Linked DNA regions of Prosthecomicrobium sp. N25. The protein of the gene in region 2 interacts with the protein of the main gene of each other region in a pairwise test. Links are inferred from orthologs where the notes say so. Each region holds a gene or a part of one and is shown on either strand. Other genes may lie near its edges.

The links.
Region 1: the proteins of dhaK (region 2) and parE interact in binary tests that used the Escherichia coli proteins (3 or more experiments, as listed by UniProt). The link is inferred for Prosthecomicrobium sp. N25 from one-to-one orthologs.

What each region holds. Positions count from the first base shown.
Region 1 is NZ_JBBCAT010000001.1:2,297,709-2,303,633, reverse strand. What follows is about bases 2,920-5,830. They hold parE (DNA topoisomerase IV subunit B), read left to right. Parts: upstream 2,920-3,306; coding sequence 3,307-5,355; downstream 5,356-5,830. Other genes in these bases: WBG79_RS10395 (hypothetical protein), read left to right, coding at 5,675-5,830; WBG79_RS10405 (hypothetical protein), read left to right, coding at 2,920-3,083. In the rest of the region: WBG79_RS10415 (TerC family protein), read left to right, coding at 201-869; WBG79_RS10410 (phospholipase D-like domain-containing protein), read left to right, coding at 1,025-2,512; more of WBG79_RS10405, read left to right, coding at 2,667-2,919; more of WBG79_RS10395, read left to right, coding at 5,831-5,925. UniProt on the Escherichia coli protein: Topoisomerase IV is essential for chromosome segregation; it is the principal protein responsible for decatenating newly replicated chromosomes. It relaxes supercoiled DNA.
Region 2 is NZ_JBBCAT010000001.1:1,937,238-1,945,039, forward strand. Bases 2,395-5,384 are described here. They hold dhaK (dihydroxyacetone kinase subunit DhaK), read right to left. Parts: upstream 4,390-5,384; coding sequence 3,400-4,389; downstream 2,395-3,399. Other genes in these bases: WBG79_RS08765 (helix-turn-helix transcriptional regulator), read left to right, coding at 2,502-3,389; WBG79_RS08775 (hypothetical protein), read right to left, coding at 4,439-4,864; ptsP (phosphoenolpyruvate--protein phosphotransferase), read right to left, coding at 4,861-5,384. Also shown: WBG79_RS08755 (ABC transporter permease subunit), read left to right, coding at 1-853; murein biosynthesis integral membrane protein MurJ, read right to left, coding at 841-2,202; more of ptsP, read right to left, coding at 5,385-6,477; WBG79_RS08785 (HPr family phosphocarrier protein), read right to left, coding at 6,482-6,766; dihydroxyacetone kinase phosphoryl donor subunit DhaM, read right to left, coding at 6,777-7,169; dihydroxyacetone kinase subunit DhaL, read right to left, coding at 7,166-7,765; WBG79_RS08800 (ABC transporter ATP-binding protein), read right to left, coding at 7,778-7,802. UniProt on the Escherichia coli protein: Dihydroxyacetone binding subunit of the dihydroxyacetone kinase, which is responsible for the phosphoenolpyruvate (PEP)-dependent phosphorylation of dihydroxyacetone via a phosphoryl group transfer from DhaL-ATP.

The sequences.
Region 1 (5,925 bases), 360 kb from region 2 along the record:
CACCGACGACGTCGGCGCTGCGATGTCGGACTGGATCCATTGTGGAGTGGCCCGACAGGTATCCGGTTCGACGGACGGGTCGACATGGCTCCTTCCGCGCGCGGGCCCTCCCGCCGCGCGCCGACGGTGTCGCCGACCTCTCCCCTCCCCGGCCCGCCGGGCCTCTCCCCGACGCGATTCCGTGTGGAGAGGTACGACCCATGTCCGAAATCCTGTCGAGCGGAGTAATCTCCGCCTTTCTCCAGGTCATCATGATCGACCTGGTGCTCGCCGGCGACAACGCCATCGTGATTGGCCTGGCCGCCGCCGGGCTTCCGCGCGAGCAGCGCAACAAGGCCATCCTGATCGGCATCGTGGCCGCCACCGGCCTGCGCATCGTCTTCGCCGGCCTGACGACCCAGCTCCTCCAGATCGTCGGCCTCCTGCTCGCCGGCGGCATCCTGCTCCTCTGGGTGTGCTGGAAGATGTGGCGCGAGCTGCGCACCACCCATGCCGAGGAGGTCGACGCCGAGGAGGCGCTGGAAGATGTCGACATCAACGCCGACGGCACGATCGCGGCGGGCCCACCGGGGGCGCCGCAGAAGACCTTCGCGCAGGCGGCCTGGCAGATCGTCGTCGCCGACGTCTCCATGTCGCTCGACAACGTGCTGGCGGTGGCCGGCGCGGCGCGCGAGCATCCCTGGGTGCTGGTCTTCGGCCTCGTCCTCTCCATCGCGCTGATGGGCATCGCGGCGAGCTTCATCGCCAAGCTGCTGCAGAAGCATCGCTGGATCGCCTATGTGGGTCTCGCCGTGATCCTCTACGTGGCCCTCGACATGATCTGGCGCGGCACCCACGAGGTCGCCCCGCTGGTCGCCGCCATGCTGTGAGGGCTCTGCCCGGGCCAAGTCCTTGGCCGGGCGGAACCTTAGCGGCCGTTACGCATTCGATTCCCGCGCGTCGTCCGCTTGGGCTGCGCGCGGGAACGCCCCCGTCCCGGTGGGCGCGTCCTTCGGTGGAAGGCATGAATGCGAGGCGAGCCGGCATGCTGCGGCGTTTGAGCGAGACCGAGACCGCGATCCTCGGCGGCATCTCCGAGGTTCAGGACGAGCGGCGCGAGCCGCACCGGATCCTGCGCCCCGGCGAGACCTGCTGGCGCCTCGAGGAGGCCGACAGGGCCGCCGTGCTGGTCGACGCGGAGGCCTATTTCGCCGCCCTCGACACGGCGCTGCGGCAGGCGCGCCGGTCCATCACGATCCTGGGCTGGGATTTCGATGGCAAGATCACGCTGCGGCCCGAGCCGGACGCGCCCGCGCTCGGCGACCTCCTGCGCTCACTCGTGGAGGACCATCCGGAGCTCGAGGTGCGGATCCTGGTCTGGAGCGTCGCGGTCGTGCACGCGCCGGGCGCGCCCCTGCCGCTCCTCATCGGGGCGCCCTGGCAGGACCACCCGCGCATCAGCGTGCGGCTCGATTCCAAGCACCCGATCTACGCCGCGCATCACCAGAAGCTCGTCGCCATCGACGACAGCCTCGCCTTCGTGGGCGGCATGGACCTGACCGTCCGGCGCTGGGACAGCTGCCGGCACGAGGCCGACGACCCGCGCCGCGTCACCTACGAGGGCAAGGCCTACGGGCCGGTGCACGACGTGCAGGCCGTCGTCGACGGCCCGGCGGCGGTGGCGCTCGGCGACCTGGCGCGGGAGCGCTGGCGGATCGCGACCGGCGAGGTCGTGCCGGCACCCGTCCGGAACCCGGGGATCTGGCCGGAAGGCGTGGAGCCGGAATTCCTGCGCGAGCCGATCGGCATCGCGCGGACGCATCCCGCCTGGGGGCCGCACGAGCCCGTGCGCGAGGCGGCACTCCTGACCGCGGAGGCGATCCGGGCGGCCCGCCGCTCCATCTACATCGAGGCGCAGTACCTGACGGCCCGCTACATCCGCGACATCCTGGTCGACCACCTGAAGCGGGAGGACGGCCCGGAGGTGGTGGTCGTGCTGACCTTCTGCGCACGCGGCTTCTTCGAGAAGCTCGTGATGGGCATCAACGGCGAGCGCCTGATCCGGCATCTCAGGCGGCACGACCGCCACGACCGGCTGCGCGTCTTCTACCCGTCCTCGCCCGGGCGGGAGGAGACGGAGTGCCCGATCCACGTGCACGCCAAGGTGGTCGTCGTCGACGACCTCCTACTCCGGATCGGGTCGTCCAACCTGAACAACCGTTCGGTCGGCCTCGACACGGAATGCGACATCGCCATCGAGGGGACGAGCCCGGCGACCCGCCGGCGCATCGCCGCCATCCGGGACCGCCTGCTCGGTGAGCACCTCGACGCGGAGCCCGAGGCGGTCGGCCGGACACACGCCGAGGAGGGCTCGCTCATCCGCACGATCGACCGCCTCAACGCCAATCCGCGGCGGCTGAAGCTCTCGCCGGCCTTCGACAGCCGGGGCGCCGTCCGCTCCATGCCGGGCACGTTCCTGCTCGATCCCGGCAAGCCGTTCGAGCCGCTGTGGTTCCTGAAGAAGCGGACCTGAAACCGGGATCACGCGCGCCACACCTGATCGTGATACCCTCGCCGCCGCGGAAGGCCTTGCGCCTCTCCGGGGCGGCGGCTATTCCGCGCCCTCCCGATGGTCAGGGGAGCGGCGCCGGTTCGATCCGGCGCCGGGCCAATCGGAGGAAGTGTACATGATCGGGAATTGGTTCCTGCGCCTCGGCGTGCTCGCGGCCCTCACGGGCATGGGCCTCGGCATCGTCATGGGGGCCTCGCACGACCACAGCCTCGCGCCCGTCCACGCCCATATCAATCTCGTCGGCTTCGTGTCGATGTTCCTGGCGGGCCTCTTCTACAAGGTCGTGCCGGCGGCGGAGGGCAAGGCGGCGGGCCTGCATCTCGGGCTCGCGACGACAGGCCTCGTGCTGATCGCGCCGGGGATCGCGGGGGCGGTGCTGTCGAAGCCCTGGGGGGAACCGGTCGCCATCGCGGGCTCGCTCGTCACCATCTCGGCCATGCTGGTCTTCGCCGCGATCGTCACCGCTCACACGCGCCGTGCCCCGGCGGCGAGCCGGATCGCCATGCCGGCGACGTCCGCGCTCAACGGCTGAGGCCGGGCAGCGCCTTCGCGCCGAGCGGAGCGCCTCGCCTGATCGCGCGCGGCGCGAGACGGGGCGCTCCGGCCCGCTCCCGGTGCCGGATCGCGCCGACGATCCGCAGCGGACCCACAGGAACGGAACCGGAACATTTTGGTCGCGGCGCGCTCTGATCCGTGAGACAATCACAGGCGATTCGTGGTAGCACCCGCCCATGACGCCGTCCGACCGGAGCCCCATGGCCAAGTCCCAAGACCTCTTCGCGAAGCTCCCCGAGCCGGAGGCCCCGCCGCGTCCGGCCGCGCCCGCGCCGAAGCCCCTGCGGGCGGTTCCGATGCGGTCCGGCACGCCCGGGGAGGCCGAGTACAACGCTTCCCACATCGAGGTCCTGGAGGGGCTCGAGCCGGTGCGCCGGCGGCCCGGCATGTATATCGGCGGTACGGACGAGAAGGCGCTGCACCACCTCTTCGCCGAGGTGATCGACAACGCGATGGACGAGGCCGTGGCGGGCCATGCCAGCTTCATCGACGTGCGGCTGGAGGCGGACGGGACGCTGACAGTCTCGGACAACGGTCGCGGCATTCCGGTCGACCCGCATCCCAAGTATCCGGGCAAATCGGCGCTCGAAGTCATCATGACGATGCTCCATTCGGGCGGCAAGTTCGACGGCAAGGCTTACGAGACGTCGGGCGGCCTGCACGGGGTCGGCGTTTCGGTGGTCAACGCGCTGTCCGAGAGCCTCGAGGTCGAGGTCGCCAAGAACCGTCGGCTCTACCGGCAGCGCTTTTCGCGCGGGCATCCGGTGACCGGGCTCGAGGAGCTCGGCGAGGTCATGAACCGGCGCGGGACGACCGTGCGCTTCCGCCCCGATCCGCAGATCTTCGGGCCGGCGGCGAAGTTCGACCCCTCACGGGTCTTCCGGATGACGCGGTCGAAGGCCTATCTCTTCGGCGGGGTGGAGATCCGGTGGTCCTGCCCGACGGAGCTGGTGGCGGGCGGCGAGACGCCCGACAAGGCGGTCTTCCATTTTCCCGGGGGCCTGAAGGACTTCCTGGCGGAGAAGCTGAAGGGCGAGCGGCTCGCCGTCGACGACGTCTTCGCGGGGCGGACGGCGAAGACCTCGGGCCACGGCGCGGTCGAATGGGCGGTCGCCTGGTTCGCCGGCGACGGTTTCGTCTCCTCCTACTGCAACACGGTGCCGACGCCGGAGGGGGGCACGCACGAGCAGGGCCTCAGGGTCGCGCTGCTCAGGGGCTTGCGCGCCTATGCGGATCTGGTCGGCAACAAGCGGGCCGCCATCCTGACCGCCGAGGACGTCATGACGACGGCCGGGGCGATGCTCTCGGTCTTCATCCGGGAGCCGGAGTTCGTCGGCCAGACCAAGGACAAGCTCGCCACCGCCGAGGCCCTGCGCATCGTCGACACGGCCATCAAGGACGCCTTCGACCACTGGCTCGCGGGCTCGCGCGCGCAGGCCGACCGGCTGCTCGACTGGTCGCTGGAGCGGGCCGACGAGCGGCTTAGACGGCGGCAGGAGAAGGAGATCCTGCGCAAGACGCCGATCCGCAAGCTGCGCCTTCCCGGCAAGCTGGCGGACTGCTCGGACACGGCCGCGCAGGGGTCGGAGCTCTTCATCGTTGAGGGCGATTCGGCCGGCGGCTCGGCCAAGCAGGCGCGCGACCGGCGTTCGCAGGCGGTGCTGCCGCTCCGCGGCAAGATCCTCAACGTGGCCAACGCGACGCGCGACAAGCTCGGCGCCAACCAGCAGCTCGCCGACCTGGTGCAGGCGCTCGGCTGCGGGGTCGGAAAGGCCTGGCGCGAGGAGGACCTGCGCTACGACAAGATCATCGTGATGACCGACGCGGACGTGGACGGCGCCCACATCGCCTCGCTGCTCATCACCTTCTTCTACCGCGAGATGCCGGACCTGATCCGGCGCGGCCATCTCTATCTGGCGGTGCCGCCGCTCTACCGGATCACCCACGGCTCCAAGACCGTCTACGCCCGCGACGACGCCCACAAGGCCGAGCTCATGGCGTCCGTCTTCAGGAACAAGAAGCCCGAGATCGGCCGTTTCAAGGGCCTCGGCGAGATGATGCCGTTCCAGCTCAAGGAAACCACCATGGACCCGAAGACCCGGACGCTCCTGCGCGTCGAGGTCATCGAGGGCCAGGAGGACGCGACCAAGGACTCCGTCGAGCGCCTGATGGGCAACAAGCCCGAAGCCCGCTTCGCCTTCATCACCGAAAAAGCCGCCTTCGCGAGCGATCTCGATCTGGATATCTGAGGGGGTCTATTCTTGAGTGACAATACCTACCACGTGCCGCGACTGGACGATCGTTCAATAATTCGATTCCTAAGGGCGTCTATTGCGGAATTCCCACTTCTATCGGCTTCAATTTATGTCCAAGGGTACCCTGAATCAATAAGCCTCTCCAGTGCTGAAGTTGAAATGTTGATTGCTCACCCCTCTTCTTCGGCAATTCATCAAGCGCAGTTGCAGGTTCCGGGGTTTACTTTCACGATTGCGAGGACAAGTAACGCGGACTCAATTCTTGATAGAGTTAACACTAATTGGATCCACAATTCCCCTCAGAATGGGGGGGGTGCAACCTGAGAATCGAGAGCAGCTGTTCGCATTTCTATTGTTTGCTCATAAGGAAATAGGTAAGTATGCATTTGCTTCTAACAAGGGAAAGATTGATACGCTCAACGTAAGTTCAACGATCCAGGCTCTTGAAGCCACTCAACTGTCTATAATTGAAAAATACAATACGTTGCTTGTCGATAACATCAACACTCTCGAACAGGAACGAAGGCGACTCAGTACTGAATTCGAAGCTGAACGCGCTTCACT
Region 2 (7,802 bases):
CTGGTCGACCGGCCGCCCCGCGGGGACGATCGACCTGCCGGCCGTCGTCGTCCGCGTCGCCGACCTCGTCGGTCCCTGGCTCGGCCGGCTGCTCCTGGCCGCCGCGATCCTGCTCCTGCTCCTGCCCCTCGTGCTCGTCGCCGTCCAGAGTTTCAACGACGTGCCTCAGGCGACCGTCGCCGGCTTCCGCGCCTTCACGACGAAGTGGTACGGGGCGGTTCTCCTCGGGGGCGCCTACGGCCAGTCCTTCTGGGTCTCGGTGCAACTGGCCCTCGCCGCCGCCGCGACCGCCATCGCGCTGGCGCTGCCCGCCGCCTTCGCACTCGCCCGCCACCGCTTCCCCGGCCTGCCCGCCGTCGCGGCCTTCTGGATGCTGCCCCTGTCGCTCCCCCATGTGGCGATCGGCGTCGGCATGCTCCGCCTCCTGCAGGTCTACACGGCGCTGCCGCCCTTCCTGGGGCTCATGATGGTGCACGTGGTGCTGATCCTGCCCTTCGCCGTCAACCTGCTGCACGCCTCCGTGGAGGGCCTCGACCGGGCGCAGGAGGAGGCCGCCCAGAGCCTCGGCGCCGGACCGGTGCGCCGCTTCCTGCTGGTCGTCCTGCCCGGCCTCGCCCCGGGCATGGTCGCCGCCGCCATCATGAGTTTCCTGATCAGCTTCGGCGAGGTCACGGTGACGAGCTTCCTCACCACCGCGCGCATGACCACCCTGCCGGTCCGCATCTACGCCGAGGCGACCTTCAGCCTGGAGCCGACCGTCCACGCGGTCTCGACCCTGCTGATCGCCGCCACGATCCTGGCGCTCCTCGCGGTGAACCGCCTCGTCCGCCTCGACCGGCTCTATGCCCGCTGATCCGGGCCGTCCGCAATCTCCCGCTCCATCCGGCGGGAGAGGAGGAAGAGGATCGCCAGGTTGCACCAGGCCGCCGCCGAGGTGGCGAGCGCCAGGCCCTGCACGTCGATGACGCCCGTCAGCGCGATCTTCAGCCCGACGTTGACGATCAGCACCCCGAGCGCGACGAGCATCGGCGTGCGCGTGTCGCCGCGCGCGTGGAAGCCGGCCACCACCGGCCGCAGCATGACGACCGCCATCAGCCCGAGCCCGTAGGCCTGCAGCGTGTCGCCGGCCCGGTCCGCCGCCTCCTTCCGGAACGCGCCGTGCGCGAAGACGAGGCGGATGAGCTCGTCGCCGAACAGCGTGAAGACCGCCACGAAGGGCAGGGTGACGACCGCCGCCGCGATCAGCGCCCGCCGCCGCGCCGCCCGCGCCCCCGACACGTCGCCCTTGGCGAAGCGCTCGGAGAGCTCCGGCAGCAGCACGGTCCCGAGCGCGACCGCGATGACCCCCACGGGCAGCTGGTAGAGCCGGTCCGCGTAGTAGAGCGCCGAGACCGCGCCGACCGGCAGGGACGCCGCCAGGATGGTGTCCGCCAGCATGGCGATCTGCGACGCGCCCGACCCGATCACCGCCGGCCCGACGCGCCTGAGGAAGGTTCGGACCGCCGGGTCGAGCGCGGGGGCGACCGGCCGCGGCATGATCCCGGCCCGGGCCGCCGCGACCCATACGAGCGCGATTTCGGCGAGCCCCGCCACCGCCACGCCCGTCGCCGCGGCATGGGCGGGCGTCGGGAAATAGGGGGCGGCGAACAGCCCCGCCACGATCCCGGCGTTGAAGAGGATCGGCGCCGCCGCCACCGCCGCGAAGCGCTGGTGCGCGTTGAGCACCGCCCCGATCGCCGTCACCAGCGTCACGGCGGCGAGGTACGGGAAAGTAATCCGGGTGAGCGTGACGGTGGTCGTCGCGATGTCGCCGGCCTTGGCGAAGTCCGGCGTGAGCAGGACCAGGAACTCCCGCGTCCAGACCTCCGCGGCGACGAGGATGACGAGTTGCAGCACCATCAGGGCCGCGATGATCCGTCCCGCCGCCGCCTGCGCGGAGGGGAAGCCCTCCCGCGCCAGCGTCCCCGCATAGGTCGGCACGAAGGCGGCGTTGAAGGCCCCTTCCGCGAAGATCGCCCGGAAGTGGTTCGGCAGGCGGAGCGCGATGAAGAAGGCATCCGCCAGCACGCCGTTGCCGAGCACGCCCGCGATGACGATGTCGCGCAGGAACCCGGTGACGCGCGACAGGAGCGTCATGCCGGACACGATCCCGACCCGGCCCAGAAAGGCGGCGGCCCGTCCCTTCGGCAGCTTCGACAGCATTCGGCCCTCGCTCGCCCGTTGCGCCGGCTCTCCTTTACGGGAGTCGGCGCCCTGGCGAAAGCGACGGCTCAGCCGGGCACCCCGATACGGCCGCGTTCCGCCTTTCCGGCGCCCTGCCGGCGGCTCGGCGGCCCGGTCCGGTCGGCAGCCCCGCGGCCGCGAGCGCCAGGAGACCGCCGCGCACGGTTCGACGGTTCACGTCTGACATGTCTTCCCCCTGGCCGGGTTCCCGTGCAGAATTCTGTCGCTGCTCCGCGACGTGTCACTGGCGGCCACGTCGTGCAACCGGGAACACATTCATGCAGTCTGAACTTTTCACCACCGCCGAGGCGGCCGACTACCTTCGCCTGAAGGAGCGCAAGCTCTACGAACTCGTCTCCGAGGGCGCCATCCCCTGCACGAAGGTGACGGGCAAGTGGCTCTTCCCGAAGGCCGACCTGGACCGCTGGCTCGCCCGCGGCCTCGTGCGCCCGGCCGGCGTGGCGCGGCCGGAGCCGCCGCCCATCCTCGGTGGCAGCCACGATCCGCTGATCGAATGGGCGCTGCGCGAATCCGGATCGGGGCTCGCGAGCCTGCCGGAGGGCAGCGAGCGCGGCCTCGTCCGCTTCGAGGCCGGCGAGGTGGCGGCCGCGGCGATCCACCTGCACGCGCTAGGCGACGTCGAGGACGCCAACGTGGCGACGGTGGCGTCGAAGCCGGGCTACATCGACGCCGTGATGATCGGCCTCGTGCGGCGCGAGCAGGGCCTGCTGGTCGCGGAGGGCAACCCGCTCCGGATCGCCGACCTGCCCGGCGCGATCCAGGCCGGCGCTACCTTCGCGCTCCGGCCGGCCGGCGCCGGCGCCCAGCTCCTCCTGCTCAAGCTCCTCGCCGCCGCCGGATCGCGCTTCGACGACCTCCGCCGTCTGCAGCCGCTGTGCCCGACCGGCCCCGACCTCGCCCAGGCGATCCGCAGCGGCCGGGCCGACGTCGGCATCGCCACCCGTTCGGTCGCGGTGGCCGCCGGTCTCGGCTTCGTGCCGTTGATCTGGGAGGATTTCGACCTCGTGCTGCGCCAGCGCCAGTATTTCACCCCGCCGTTCCAGGCGCTCGCCGCCTTCCTGGCCAGCGGGCGCTTCCGCGAGCGCGCCGCCGAGATGACCGGCTACGATACGTCCATGACCGGCCGCGTCCGCTGGCTCGGCTGAGGCCGGCCGCTCACATCCCCCAGCGCAAGGCGGCGGTGTGGACCCGGGCGTCCCAGAGCCGCGACATCTCGTCGTCGAGCAGCGTCAGCGTGATCGAGCAGCCCGCCATGTCGAGCGAGGTCACGTAGTTGCCGACCGCCGAGCGGGCGATGCGCACGCCCTCCCGCTCCAGCACGCGCGCGGCGTTGTCGTACATCAGGTAGAGCTCCATGGCGGGCGTCCCGCCGAAGCCGTTGACGAGTAGCAGCGCGGGACGGCCCGACGCATTGCCGAGGTCGCGCAAGATCGCGCCCGTCATCTCCTCGGCGATCTCCATGGCGGGCGCGAGCTTCACGCGTCGCCGGCCGGGCTCCCCGTGGATGCCGACGCCCATCTCCATCTCGTCCTCGCCGATGGCGAAGGTCGGCCGGCCCGCGGCCGGGACCGTGCAACTCGTCAGCGCCACGCCCATCGACCGCGTCTCGGCATTGACCCGGTCGCCGAGCGCCTTGCAGGCCTCGAGGTCGTAGCCGGCCTCAGCGGCGGCGCCGACGATCTTCTCGACCACCAGGGTGCCGGCCACCCCGCGCCGCCCGGTCGACCAGGTCGAGCTCTCCACCGCCACGTCGTCGTCCGTCAGCACGCGGGCGACCGGTCCGGCGGCCATCTCGGCCGCCATCTCGAAGTTCATGACGTCGCCCTCATAGTTCTTCACGATGAAGAGGGTACCGGCCCCGCCGTCGACCGCCTCGGCGGCCGCGAGCATCTGGTCGGGCGTCGGCGACGTGAAGACCTGCCCGGGGCAGGCCGCGTCCAGCATGCCGTGCCCGACGAAGCCCGCATGCAGCGGCTCGTGGCCGGCGCCGCCGCCGGAGATCAGCGCAACCTTGCCCTTCTGGACATGCCGCCGCCGGACGAACTTGCCCTCGTCCCCCAGGACGACGATGTCCGCATGGGCGCGGACGAAGCCCGAGAGGCTCTCGGACAGGACGGTATCGACGCTGTTGATCAGCTTCTTCATGAACATCCTCCCTGGAGCGGTTGCCGGCCGGGCCGGCGCCGCCTCCTTCCTAGTCTTCCGCCAGTCCCGCGACGCGGGCCGCCAGATCGTGCAGCAGGTCGTCGAGAGCCTTGTTCTTCGCCGGGTCGCCGAGGTCCGGCACGCGCAGGCTGACGAGCCGGGTCTTCGGCGCATGATGGGCGAGCCGCGCCCGCCGCGGGTGCGCGGCCTCGTAGGCGGCCAGGAAGCGCGCCTTCTCGGCCGCCGAGAAATGGCAGATCTCCAGGATCGTCTCGATGTGGGCGACCGGGATCGGCGTCGGGTAGGCGGGGTTGGTGATCTGGCTGACGAAGCTCGGGTTGCGGCCGAGCGCCTCGGCGAGGCGCCGGCGCATGCCTGAGGGCCGCCGCTCCAGCACCTCGCGCAGCACGGTCTTGTAGGCCGCCACGCCGGTCGGGACCGGATCCTCCGCCTTGCGCCCGATGCCGTCCGTCATCGCCCGCCCCAGGCTCGCACGGCCGCCTTGGCGCGCGGCACCGAGGCCGCCCCCATGGAGAAGGAGCGCAACCCGGCCTCGAGCAGGGCGGGAATCGCGGTCGGGTCGCCGCCTGCGTCGCCGCAGAGGCTGAGCGGCACCTCCAACTCGTCCGCCGCCTCCGCGACGATCCGGATCAGGCGCAGAACGGCCGGCGCGAGCGGGTCGGCGAGGTCGGCGACCGCCGCGGTGTCCCGTCCGGCCGCCATCAGGTACTGGACCAGGTCGTTGGAGCCGATGGAGACGAAATCCGCGTCGAAGAGATCGAGCGCGAGGGCCGCCGCCGGGACCTCCACCATCATGCCGAGCCGGGGCTGGCCGCGCGGCACCCCGGCCCGGTCGAGCGCCTGCGCCTCCTCCTCCAGGAGCCGCCGGCATGCGTCGAGCTCGGCCGGGACGGTCACCATCGGGATCATGACCTGCAGCGGCCCGAGCGCCGCGGCGCGCAGCAGCGCGCGCAGCTGGACGCGGAACACCTCCGGGTGCGCCAGCGAGAGCCGGACGCCGCGCAGGCCGAGGAACGGATTGGTCTCGCGATCCGGGGTGTAGCCGGGAATCGGCTTGTCGCCGCCCGCGTCCAGCGTCCGGATGGTCACCGGGCGCCCGTCAGCCCATTCCAGGATGCGCGAATAGGCGTCGAACTGGGCCTCCTCGTCCGGCAGGGTGGCGAGCGTCCGCCCCTGCGCGAGGAACTCGGTCCGGACCAGCCCGATGCCGTCGGCGAGCCGGGGGTCGAGGCCGTTCAGGTCGTCCGGTCCGGCGATGTTGAGGAGGATCGACACCGGCTCGCCCGTTCGGGTGGACGCCGGTTCGAGCGCCAGCGTCCGGGCCTCCCGTTCCTCCTCGGTCCGGTGCGCGCGCAGCGAGGCGAAGCGCGAGCGCGCCGAGGAGTCCGGTCCGACCACGACCGTGCCGGCCTCCGCATCGAGCAGGACCTCCACCCCCTCCGGAACGCGGTCGACCGCGACACCGACCAGCATCGGGATCCCCCGCGCCCGGGCGAGGATCGCCGCATGCCCCGTGTGGCTGCCCTCCGCCAGGACGATGCCCTGGCCGATCCGCCAGGGGATTTCCAGAAATCGCGAGGGCGGCAGGTCGCGTGCGACCACGACCGCGTCGGCCGGCAGGTCCGTGGGGTCGTGCCTGGCCCCCGCCAGGTGCCGGAGCACGCGCACCCTGAGATCGTCGAGATCGGCGGACCGGGCGCGGAAATAATCGTCCTCGGCGGCCCGGTACCCCGCGATCTCGGCATCGAGCCGGTCGTTCCAGGCCCGGTCGGCCGGCCTGCCGGCCGCGACGGCGTCGAAGACCGGCCCGGTCAGCTCGTAGTCCTCCAGCAGGGCGATCTGGAATTCGAGGATCGCGACGGCCTCTTCGTCGTCCTGCGTCGAGGCGAGCCCGGCGAGGGCCAGGCCCGCGGCCGCGATGGCCGCCCGGAGCGCCTCGATCTCCTCCGCCTGCGTGCCCGGGACGCGGTCCTCCGTCCCGCCGTCGTGGAGGCGGACGGCCCAGCCCGCCGCATAGCCCGGCGCGGCGACGCGGCCCCTCAGCACGACCGGTCTCGGGTCTCCCATGGCCTCAGGCGTCCTCCTCGGCGAAGTCCGTCTCGACGAGCCGCACGAGCGCCGCCACCGCGGCCTCCGCGTCGTCGCCACGGGCTCGGAAATGCAGCACCGTGTCCTTCGGCGCCTTGGTGGCCATCACCCGGACGATGCTCTTGGCGTCGATCCACGGCCCCTCGGCGCTGGTGGCGAGCTCGATCTGTGCCGCGAAGCCCTTGGCGAGCTTGGTCAGCTTGACCGACGGGCGCGCGTGCAGCCCGACGTCGTGGAAGAGCAGGACGGAGGCGGAGGCAGTGGTCATCGGGTCCTCCTCAGGCGGGCGAGAGCTCTTCGGCGGTGCGGCGCACCTCCTCGAGGCTCGCGCCGCCCCAGGCTTCGGTCGCCGCCATCACGGCGCCCTCGACGATCGGCGCGTTGCATACCACCACGCGGTCGCGCCGCTCCTCGGGCAGGAGCTCGATCGCCATCTCGCTGTTCGATTCCGCGCCCCCGAGGTCGACCAGGATCGCGACGCCCCGGTCCGACCAGGCGTCGCCGATGGCGGCCATGATCCGCTCCACACTGGTCCCGAGCCCGCCGCCCGGGTCGCCGCCGGTCCAGGCGAGCGGCACGTCCGTGCCGACCATCTGGCGGACCATGTCCGCGGTGCCGCGCGCCACGTCGGGCGAATGGGACACGATGACGATCCCCACCTTGTCGTTCATGCCTTCGCCTCCAGGACGTCCAGGACCGCCTCGATCATGATCAGCGACGAGCGGGCGCCCGGGTCCATGTGCCCGATCGACCGGTCGCCCAGGAAGGAGGCCCGCCCGCGGATCGCCTTCATGGGAACCGTCGCCGCGGCGGCCTCCGCGGCGATCCGGCGGAGCTCGGCGAGCGGAGCGCCGGCCGAGAGCGCGTCGGAGACCGGCATCAGCACGTCCAGCATGGTCTTCTGCCCCCGATCCGACTTGCCGCGCGCCCGGACGGCTTCGATCGCCCGCGCGAAGGCCCGCGCGGCGACCGCCCGGTCCACGGGCCCGGGCAGTTCCTTGCCGAGCGTGATGAAGAGCGTCCCGTAGAGCGGGCCCGAGGCGCCGCCGACCTTCATGACGAGCTGCATGCCGGCCGCCTTGAGCGCCTCCCCCGGCGCCTGCGCGGCGATCTTGGGGAGTTCGGCCGCCACCGCCTCCATGCCGCGCTTCATGTTGACGCCGTGGTCGCCGTCGCCGATCGCCTGGTCGAGCGTGGTCAGTTCGTCCGCGGCCGCGACGATCCGGCTGGTGACGGCCTTGATCAGGGTCTCGAGAGTGTCGGACATTCTATTGCCTCTTCACACGAGTCGTCGGCCGTCGGCG